Regions from separate parts of the Photorhabdus antumapuensis genome, predicted to be linked through region 1. Evidence: predicted binding sites of a transcription regulator. Region 1 holds the regulator's gene; the other holds the start of a gene.
The links. Region 1 encodes PhoB, which activates phosphate uptake and scavenging genes when phosphate is short. Its sites were predicted from a motif close to CTGTCATAAAACTGNCNNAT; they were not measured.
Positions count from the first base shown of each region.

Region 2: the regulator PhoB is predicted to act here: its motif matches at 3,085-3,104, upstream of pstS (phosphate ABC transporter substrate-binding protein PstS).

Region 1 is NZ_JAHZMK010000012.1:181,913-187,826, forward strand. It holds gene brnQ (branched-chain amino acid transport system II carrier protein) at 1-1,291, opposite strand, end outside; gene phoR (phosphate regulon sensor histidine kinase PhoR) at 1,642-2,979, opposite strand; gene phoB (phosphate regulon transcriptional regulator PhoB) at 3,026-3,715, opposite strand; gene sbcD (exonuclease subunit SbcD) at 3,977-5,212, shown strand; gene KZ793_RS04315 (SbcC/MukB-like Walker B domain-containing protein) at 5,209-5,914, shown strand, end outside.
Region 2 is NZ_JAHZMK010000026.1:74,326-80,239, reverse strand. It holds gene pstA (phosphate ABC transporter permease PstA) at 1-879, opposite strand, end outside; gene pstC (phosphate ABC transporter permease PstC) at 881-1,837, opposite strand; gene pstS (phosphate ABC transporter substrate-binding protein PstS) at 1,937-2,977, opposite strand; gene envZ (two-component system sensor histidine kinase EnvZ) at 3,192-4,523, opposite strand; gene ompR (osmolarity response regulator transcription factor OmpR) at 4,520-5,239, opposite strand; gene KZ793_RS22885 (GreA/GreB family elongation factor) at 5,378-5,539, opposite strand.

The DNA of each region.
Region 1 (5,914 bases):
AAACTCGGTCATAAATACCAAACACGACTAAAACTAGCAGAGATGGTGCTAACCAGGCTAACCCCTGATCCGCCAGTGGTAAACGAGTTGCCCAGTTCGGTAATAAATACGCCAGTGCTTCAGATGATTTAATCGCATCCAAGATACCAAACATCAGACTAACTAACATTACCGGCGCCAAAATACGGGTAAAATTGTGCCACCAGCACAGCGTGAAACTCAACACAATCAGAACGATACAAGGTGGATAAATAGCAGTCAGTACCGGTATGGAAATCTTAATCAAATGACTCAAACCAAGGTTAGAAGTCAACATGGAAAATCCACCCAGGATCAGAACCAGTGAACGATAAGACAGGGGCAAATAACGGCTGAAAAACTCAGCACATGCACACGTTAATCCAACCGCAGTCACCATACAGGCGACGAAAATCAACACAGCCAAGAAAATACTGCCGACACCACCAAAAGTATGATGAACATAGGCATGCAAAATGACAGCACCATTTTCCGCATGAGGCACTAACGATCCACTACCAGCACCTAATTTGAACAGAGATAGATAAACCAGTATCAGACCAAGGCCAGCAATAAAACCTGCCCACATCGCATAACGGGTTAATAATGAAGATGAGGCAACGCCTCTTGAACGCGCTGCGTTAACAATGACAATCCCAAATACCATCGCACCCAGCGTATCCATTGTCAGATAACCATTGACGAAACCGCTGGAGAATGGGATTTGCTGATAAATATCAATAGCTGGAATTGAACTACCGGCCGGCCAAAGTAAAGCAGCAACACCAAGTATACCTAACGCCAACATCTTGATAGGTGCTAACACATGCCCGACAGTATCAAGCAAACGGCCTGGATAAAGGGAAACAGCAATGACCAGAACAAAATAAATAAGACTGTAGATAAACAGGGATAACTCACCGGTACTGGTAAGCGGGGCAATGCCTACTTCAAAAGAGACCGTTGCAGTCCGTGGGATAGCGAATAAAGGACCAACAGCCAAATAACACACTGTCGCAAGCAGCAAACCAGCAACTTTACCAATAGGTGAACTCAGCTCTTCAATACCACCGCCAACTTTTGCCAATGAGATGATTGTAATGACGGGTAAACCAACCGCTGTCGTTAGAAAGCCTAATGCTGCCAGCCAAACATATTCACCTGATTGTAACCCCACCATAGGGGGAAAAATAATGTTTCCCGCCCCGACAAACAGAGCAAAAGTCATAAACCCTAATGCCCAAATATCCTTAGATGATAAACGATGTGTCATAATGATTATTAATGTTTTGTTACCATATTTAATGGCCTGAATAATATAAATATCGTCAATAGTTAAGCCCATATTGACAATATTGAACCCTAATTTAACGATTTATTATCAAAATAATATTCACCAGGTATCTGTTGAAGACAGGTTATAGTGGTCATTATAGATAGAATCGCCAACAACTGCCCACAAGTAAAACTTTTATAGTGCCAGAAGGCAATAGATAAACCAGAATGCAGAAGTATATGCCGTACTCTTTTTCAAAACTAGTGATTGCTGTTAGCTATCATTGAATAAACACTATATGATTTGCGTTTTTTTTAACCTGAAAAAATAATAATCAATTACGAAGATTAATTATTACTGTTAATCAAATTATTCCTATCTCTTCTGCTGGTTATTTTGACAGGTACAATCAATCCTGTCGGTAAAGTAAAACTAAAGATCGTCCCTTTGCCTATTTCGCTGGAAACTTCAAGATGAGAATGGTGATGATGTAAGGCATGTTTAACAATCGCAAGACCGAGACCACTTCCTCCAGTTTGTCTAGAACGCGCTTTATCTACTCGATAAAAACGTTCAGTCAAACGAGGTAGATGTTCAGCACTGATACCTTGCCCATTATCTTTCACTGTAAATTCAACACCGTGGGAATTCTTTTTCCAACTAACATCAATTTGAGTGCCTTTAGGAGTATGGTTAACCGCGTTATAAACCAAATTCGACATTGCACTGCGAAGCTGTTCTTCATTACCGAACACTTTTAGATCTTCACCAATATCAAAATTAATCTTATAACATTCATTACCCAGCGCTGTGGCTTCCTGACGCAATACTTTAAGCATCAAAGGCACATCAACGACTTCATTCATATCAATCTGGGGAGCGACTTCAATTTTAGACAGTTGCAATAATTGTTTCACCAAACTGTCCAGCCTCCGGGTTTGCTCCTGCATCGTATTCAGCGCTTTCTTATTTAGCGAACTATCCTCTGCCTGATCCTGCATCACTTCCAAATAACCCTGCAAGACGGTTAGAGGGGTACGCATTTCATGACTGACATTGGCAAAAAAGTCACGACGAGCATTTTCCAGTGTTCGCTTCTGAGTCACATCTCTGGCAACCATTAAGAACTGCCCCTCAGAATAAGGCATCACCCGAAACTCAACAGTGAAACCATGATTTAATTCAATGGATAAAGGGCGCGAAAAATCCCTGGACAGGATATATCGGCTAAAATCAGGGTAGCGAAGTAAATTAAAAATATGCTGTCCATTGTCTTCAGGCCAACGAAAACCAAGCAAATGTTGTGCCAAATGGTTACACCAGAAAATATTACCTTCCGTTGTCATCATCACAATAGCATCGGGCAATGATTCCGCCCCGCTACGAAACCGTTTGATCAACAGCGCCAGCTCACGACGCCGTTTTCGATTCCGTTGCTGCATCTGGTGAATACCATAGAAAATTGGCTCCCACCCTCCTCTCCCCGACGGTGGCAACATACTGCGATCCAACCATAGCCAATTCGAAAGTTTCAGCAAGTTATAACCATGCCATATCAGTACCAAAAACACCGAAGCAAATAAACACCAAGACAAATGACCAATAAATATCGATAGAATTAACGCAGGCAAACAAAAGAGAAACAGCTCTGAAACCAGTTTTTTCCAAGATAAACGTTCTAACACATTAGATTCTCCGGTGCGTGGATTTACTGCCTATCCCAATAGGCACTTAGTAACGGGTAGAAAAACGATAGCCCGTACCACGAACGGTCTGCACCATTTTATCATGGCCGCCAATCTCTAATACTTTACGTAAACGGCGAATATGGACATCAACAGTTCTATCTTCAACATAAACATTTGCTCCCCAAACATAATTAAGCAACTGTTCACGACTATAGACTCGCTCAGGGTGAGTCATAAAGAAGTGCAATAATTTAAATTCCGTCGGCCCCATATCCAGTGCTTTATCCTGGCTAGTCACCCGATGGGACGTTGAATCCAAAACCAAACCATCCATTTCGATGATATCTTCCATGACCATCGGTGAAATACGCCGTAATACCGCTTTAACTCTGGCAACCAACTCCTTGGGAGAGAAAGGCTTAGTGATATAGTCATCTGCCCCAACTTCGAGGCCACGCACCCGATCTTCCTCTTCACCACGGGCAGTCAACATCATCACCGGAATATCACGAATATTATTATTCCGTTTCATCTGCTTAATTATCTGCAAACCAGAACCACCGGGGAGCATCCAATCCAATAACACTAAATCAGGATAGGGTTCAGATAAACATGCCAACGCAGAATCATAATCCTCTGCTTCTACCGGCTGATACCCGTTTTTTTCCAGCACAAAACAGACCATCTCACGAATCGGAGCTTCATCTTCAACTACCAGAATGCGTCTTGCCATGATTAATCCCGTTAATATATTGAGATAAACGCTACTTAGTTTGAAAAAGCATTATGCGTCAGTTTTATGACAAATTTATGAAATCCTGCCTTGGTTATCCTCTATCTGCAATCGATTTCGCAATAATTAATTTAACAATTGTCATATTTCATAATGAATGCGAAGCCGCTCGGAGATATATTCACGAAATCAGATTTAAAAGCGACATCCAGAATATAGCGATTATAATCATGCTTCACTTTAACCAATGACGGCGAAACTATGCGTATTATTCACACTTCGGACTGGCATCTTGGCCAATATTTTTTTACAAAAAGCCGGGTTGCTGAACATCAACATTTTCTGCGCTGGCTGATTAAACAGATTGAACATTATCAGGCCGATGCATTAATTGTTGCCGGAGATGTATTTGATACCGGTTCACCGCCTAGCTATGCCCGTGAATTGTATAATCGCTTTGTCGTTGAACTACAACCGACTGGCTGTCAGTTAATTATCCTTGGTGGTAACCATGATTCAGTAGCAACATTAAATGAATCAAAAGAACTCCTTTCCTGCCTAAATACCACCGTTATTGCTCATGCAGAAAAAGATCCACAAAAACAGATAAAAGTACTCACCACCAAACAAGGCAATGCCGGTGCAATTCTTTGTGCAATCCCTTTTCTGCGGCCAAGAGATATTATGCTCAGCCAGTCTGGTCAGTCAGGAGAACAAAAACAACTCGTATTACAAGAAGCCATTGCAGAACACTATCATCGACTCTATCGGCAAGCGTGTGAATTACGTGATGAATTGAATTTGCCCTTACCTATCATTGCTACCGGGCATCTGACGACCATTGGCGCCACTGTTACAGATTCGGTGCGGGATATTTATATTGGTACATTGGATGCCTTCCCGGCGCAAGCTTTCCCGCCGGTAGACTATATTGCGCTTGGGCATATTCACCGGCCACAAGTAGTGGCTAAATCTGAACATATTCGCTACAGCGGTTCCCCTATTCCTCTTAGTTTCGATGAAGTCGGGCAAGAGAAAAGTGTTTGTTTGGTGGAATTTACCCAAGACAAACTGGAATCCATCAAGCTTTTACCCATTCCGCAATATCAGCCCATGCAACTAATAAAGGGCAACCTACAACAAATTGAACAACAGTTGAAAACTTTTAATGACTATCAAGGAGAGCAACCCGTCTGGCTGGATATTGAAGTTGCAACCCAAGATTACCTCCATGATATTCAGAAAAGGATTCAATCAATGGTTGCTGAGCTTCCGGTCGAAGTCATTCTGCTACGACGTAGTAAAACACAGCGACAAAATAGGCTAGCACAAGAAAACAGAGAAACTCTGACAGAACTTAGCGTTAACGAGGTTTTTGCCCGACGGCTTGCACAATCAGCACTCGAAGATGAAGAACATAAAAAACGTCTGACCACCCTTTTCGAACAAACACTGCACGATATCTATCAGGCTAAAAACAAGGAAGAGCAGGCATGAAAATTTTGAGTCTACGGCTAAAAAACATTAATTCATTACAAGGTGAATGGAAAATTGATTTCACAGCAGAGCCGTTTGCCAGCAGTGGTCTGTTCGCCATAACCGGCCCTACCGGTGCGGGTAAAACCACTTTATTAGATGCGATCTGCCTTGCGCTGTATCACGAAACGCCACGCTTGACGATTTCTACCTCACAAAATGAGCTGATGACCCGACACACAGCGGAATCACTAGCCGAAGTTGAATTTGAAGTGAAAGGTGTCGCTTACCGTGCTTTTTGGAGCCAACGGCGAGCACGTAATCAACCTAATGGCAATCTGCAAACCCCTAAAGCGGAGCTCGCACTCAGCAACAGCGGCAAAATTCTGGCAGATAAGCCCCAAGATAAGAAAGAGAAAATCATTGAAATTACCGGATTAGATTACGGCCGTTTCACCAAATCCATGTTGTTATCCCAAGGGGACTTCGCCGCTTTCCTCAATGCCAAACCAAACGAACGGGCTGATTTATTGGAAGAGTTAACCGGCACTGAAATTTACGGAATTTTATCCCAACAAATTTACCAACAACATAAACAAGCACAGTCGGAGCTGGATATTCTACAAGCCAAAGCATCCGCCATTGATTTGCTAACAGCAGAGCAGCATCAACAATATCTGGAACAACAGCAACAACTCACCCAAGCTGAATCACAACTCAATC
Region 2 (5,914 bases), on a different contig from region 1:
CTTTTTCTTGGCAAACAACACACGCGCCACAATGTTAATCAGCAATACACACAGGGTTATCAATAATACGCCGGCCCACGCCAGTTGCTGCCATTCGGAGAATGGACTCATGGCAAATTTAAAGATGGTGACCGGTAAGTTAGCAATTGGCTGGCTCAGATCAGTACTCCAGAACTGATTGGAAAGAGAGGTGAACAGCAATGGCGCTGTTTCTCCGGCAATTCGGGCAATGGCCAGCAGCACACCGGTGATAATGCCGGATACCGATGCTTTCAGCGTAATGGCTGAAATCATTTTCCACTTCGGTGTACCTAAGGCATAAGCGGCTTCTCGCAGGCTATCAGGAACCAGTTTCAACATATTTTCCGTGGTCCTGATAACAATCGGCACCTGTAACAACGCCAAAGCAATCACTCCCGCCCAACCGGAGAAGTGCTGCATTTTCGTCACAACGACCATGTAAACAAATAAACCGACAACAATAGAAGGGGCTGACAGCAAAATATCATTGATAAAGCGGATCACCTCTGCCAGCCATGACCGGCGGCCATATTCCGCCAAATAGATACCCGCCATGATCCCCAGAGGCGTACCGATAACCGTCGCCCACAGGATCAGTAATCCACTGCCAACAATGGCATTTGCCAAACCACCACCTTCCGTATTCGGTGGTGGTGTCATTTCAGTGAACAACGCCAGTGACATGCCGTCGAAACCTTTAGTGACGGTGGAAAACAAAATCCACACCAGCCAAAACAGACCAAACAACATGGTCGCCATTGATAACAGCAGAGCGAAACGATTTTTTTGACGACGCCATGCCTGTTTACGGCTACTTACATTGGCATCAATAGGCTTTTGTCTGTCTATAGTTGCCATATCAGCGCCCCTCATTCTTCGCCAAACGCATAATCATCAATTTTGATAGCGCCAGCACAATGAAGGTGATCACAAATAGAATCAGACCAAGCTCCATCAATGATGCGGTATGCAAGCCAGATTCTGCTTCCGCGAATTCGTTCGCCAGCGCAGAAGTGATGCTGTTACCGGGCATAAACAGTGAGAAACTGTCGAGCTGGTAGGTATTACCGATGATAAAAGTCACCGCCATCGTTTCCCCCAACGCACGACCAAGCCCTAACATGACGCCACCGATCACGCCATTTCGGGTGTGAGGCAACACGATGTGCCAGATAACCTCCCAAGTGGTACAGCCGATACCATAAGCGGATTCTTTCATCATCACCGGAGTCTGTTCGAAGACGTCACGCATCACCGAAGCGATATAAGGGATAATCATGATAGCGAGAATGACACCTGCCGCCAGAATACCGATGCCAAAGGCAGGGCCGGAGAACAATTCACCCACAATTGGCAGACTAGAAAGGACATTACCGACGGGCTGTTGGAAATAGGTGGCAAACAGCGGCGAAAAAACAAACAACCCCCACATGCCATATACAATACTTGGGATGGCGGCCAGTAACTCAATGGCGATACCGAGCGGACGTTTCAGCCAGTTAGGCGCCAGTTCGGTTAGAAACAGGGCAATCCCAAAACTGACGGGCACTGCGATAATCAACGCAATCAACGAAGTCACCAACGTACCGTAAATCGGTATCAAGGCGCCAAATTGCTCCGCCGGGGCATCCCACGTTTTCTGCCAGAAGAAAGAGATGCCGAACTGCTGAATACTAGGCCAGGAGGCAATAATCAGCGAGATAATGATGCCTCCTAACAAAAATAAAGTTATCAGCGCAGCTAACCTAACCAGTGCGCTGAAAATAATATCGCCATTTTTACTGGGTGCTTTCATTGCCGTTTTTTGTTCGGCCATAGAGCTTATTCTCATTCGGGGTTAACTCCCCCTTAAGCCGGGGGAGAAATTAAAACGACAAATTTAATCGATATTTAAAACAATCACTATCAACACGACTTAATATAGAGCCTTACCATTGCTATCTTTTATCTGAGTTTTCCAAGTCGCACGCACTTGCTTAATCACCTCTCCGGGCAGGGTTGCATAATCCAGCTCGTTTGCCTGTTGACTGCCTTTCTCATAAGCCCAGTCAAAGAATTTCAATACTTCCGCCCCTTTCACTGCATTTTTCTGCTGTTTATGAACCAGAATAAATGTAGTGGAAGTCATCGGCCACGCATTTTCACCTTGTTGGTTTGTCAAATCCTGAGCAAATGTTTTATGCCATTCCGCTTTCTTCGCTGCGGCACTGAAACTCTCTTCTGTCGGGTTCACAATGTTGCCGTCAGCAGATACCAATTTGGTATAAGCCAGATGATTCTGTTTAGCGTAAGCATATTCAACATAACCAATGGAACCTGTCAGACGCTGAACAAATGCGGCAACCCCATCATTGCCTTTACCGCCTAAACCAATAGGCCAGCTTACGGTGGAACCCGCGCCAACTTTCTCTTGCCACGCTTTATTCACTTTAGAGAGGTAGCTAGTAAACACAAAGGAGGTACCGGAACCGTCAGCACGACGTATCACGGCAATATCTTGCTCCGGCAGTTTGACTCCCGGATTCAATTGAGTAATTGCTGGATCATTCCACTTTTTCACTTTACCTAAATAAATATCGCCTAAAGTTTTACCATCCAATGTCAATTCACCGGATTTAATCCCTGGGATATTAACCGCCAGTACCACCCCACCGATGACTGTCGGGAACTGAAACAAGCCATCAGCAGCTAACTTTTCATCCGATAAAGGGGCATCGGAAGCCCCGAAATCAACGGTATTTGCCAGAATTTGTTTTACGCCACCGGAGGAACCGATGCCTTGATAATTGACTTTATTGCCTGTCTCTTTTTGATAAGAATCTGCCCACTTGGCATACACCGGTGCGGGAAATGTCGCACCTGCCCCCGTTAAGCTAGTGGCAGCAAATACCGACAGGGTTGTCAAAGAAAACGTCGCTGCCATTATACCGGTTACGGTGGTACGCATCAGTTTCATAATCCCTCCTAATGGGATATTGAGAATCAATAAAGAAATGTACTCGTCAAATCAAAAAAGGTGCAAGAGAGAAAATAGGTCAATTTAATTACAGCAAAATGTCTTAATTATGACATTTTTATGACAGCGCAATGGACGCTTAACCGATGACTGACATAAAACTGTCATCTCCACACACCATTAAAATCAAATATAGGAGATGATTATCAAGCCGTTAAAAATTATCTTCCACGACAGGAATACAGACACGGATAGATAATCCTCCTCTGGGGCTGGTGCTCATTTCAATTTTCCCATCATGAGCATCAATAATTCGCTGAACAATCGCCAGACCTAACCCTGTTCCACTGCTGCTGCGCGCTCTTTCGCCGCGAACGAATGGCTGAAATAACCGTGGCAAATCTTCCTGTTTAATGCCAGCGCCATTATCTTCTACCTGAAACCAGGCAAATTTATTTGTCTGACCACTACTCACTTTAATCCAGCCATTACCATAACGATTGGCATTAACCAACATATTAGCCAATGCCCGTTTAATAGAAATCGGATTGGCGTTAACCGTTATTGGGTGAAGAGACAGATGGTTTTCAATATCCTGCTCATAGCCATTCTCTGCGGAAATCACCTCTTTGAGAATAGAATTCAGTTCACAAAACTCCATTGGCATTTCTTGTCCAGTACGGAGATAGTCAATAAATTGCTCAATAATAGCGTTACACTCTTCAATATCTTTATTGATAGATTCAGACAGATAAGCATCTTCCTTGCTCATCATTTCTGTTGCTAGTCGGATACGTGTCAGCGGAGTACGCAAATCATGGCTTACTCCGGCAATTAATATCGTACGGTCACTTTCCAATAACTTTATCCCGGCGGACATTTGGTTAAATGCGCGAATGGCTGCACGAACTTCCATAGAACCCGCCTCCCCCACCGCTGGCATCATAATACCTTTACCTGTTTGCCTGGCGGCATACTCCATTTCCAGTAAAGGCCGGTTCTGAAAACGGATATAAAGCCAGATACAACCGAATACCAGTAATAGAATTGCCAGTGTATAGCGGAAAATAGGAGAGAATTGATTTTGTTCGATCTCAGTCAGAGGAACCCTGACCCAAATATCGGGAGCCAGATAAGAATTAAGCCAAAGTATCGGGCTATCTGTGTTTATCTCCAGACGAAGATCAGCCTTGCCACCAAGGTATTCGCCCATCTTCTCACTCAAGAAATCATAACGCCTGGCCCAACGTAAACCTTGTACCTCCGCGTCAGATTCAGAATAGAGCGTAATACCCAACTCCTGGTAAATCTCCCGGCGAACTACCGGCGATATCACCAGAAAAGAGCCATCCTCTAGCTTCAACTTTTCAGCCATTAGGGTACGAACTTCATACGCTAATACCTTATTGAACTGCTGCAAACTTGGCATGATAACGAAATTCACAACAACCAAGTAACTGGTTACCAGACTGATAAACAGCATAGCCATAATCAGGAATAAAGTATGGGTAAACGTGCTGCGAGGGGAGAACCGCAATAATTTCATACACGAATTCCGTCTGGCACAAAGACATAGCCCAGACCCCAGATAGTCTGGATATAGCGAGGATGGGTAGGATCTTCTTCAATCACACGGCGCAGACGTGAAACCAAGACATCAATCGATCGCTTCATCGTACTATATTCCCGGCCACGAGCTAAACTCATCAGCTTATTACGGGACAGTGGCACGCCAGGATAAGACACCAGTACTTTCAATACAGCAAATTCTCCACTGGTTAATTGAATATGTTCATCCCCCTGAAACATTTCCCGCGTACTCAAATTGAGGCTAAACTTACCAAAATTAATAATTGCATCATCCTCAGCCGGTAGGCCCAATAACTTATTCGCCTGACGACGTAATACCGCCCGGATACGCGCCAATAACTCACGGGGATTAAATGGCTTCGGAATATAATCATCAGCGCCAATTTCCAACCCAACAATACGATCTACCTCCTCTCCCCTCGCCGTCACCATAATAATTGGCACCGGATTATTTTGGTTTCTCAGCCTTTGGCAAACAGAAAGCCCATCTTCTCCTGGTAACATTAAATCCAATACGATTAAGCTAACAGATTCCCGTGTCAGTAAGCGGTCCATCTGCTCCGCATTAGCAGCACTACGTACCTGAAAGCCTTGTTCTGTCAGATAACGTTCTAATAACGTTCGTAAACGCATGTCATCATCCACCACAAGGATCTTGTTATCTACTTGCATTATTAAACTCCAAAAAACACCACATACTTTGATAAATTTATCATTATGAAAGAGATTAACCCAAAGATAGAAACCAGATATCTGTATTTTGAGACTATTCCTAATAGGACTTATTTCCACTGTTATTAATTCAGATGATTAATTTAGTAGTTTATTACTGACAATGAGAACGCAGTAATTCACTGTCAAATATCGAATTTCTACCGTTATTTTGCCATCCACCAACCTACCAATTAGCGCTCTAGCTACCGGAAAATCGATAGAAATCCATTTATTAGCTGGATTAAATTCATCAGGCAGACTAAACGAAAAATGCTCTTTGCTGCATATTATCTTCTTACCTGCTCCACAGTTTTGGTTTTTCCTTCCCTACGAGGATCTGGATTGATAATGTTCAGCACATCCCAACGTTTGGACCAGAAGCCACTCGTCGGTCGATTTCTCGTCACCTTTTCTTACTATAGTAAACAACTTAGCTTGTTTTTTCTTCAATTGAACCTTAATAGCCTGTTTCATCACCAGAAAGATTCACAGCATACATACTATTCAGTATACAGAACCATAAATTATATGATGAACGTTATAAATATTAGAGCCAAATATCATAATAAGCAGACAGGTAAAGCAATCCTGCCATCGATAATGCTAATTCGAAACCGCCTGCTAACCGCTTAT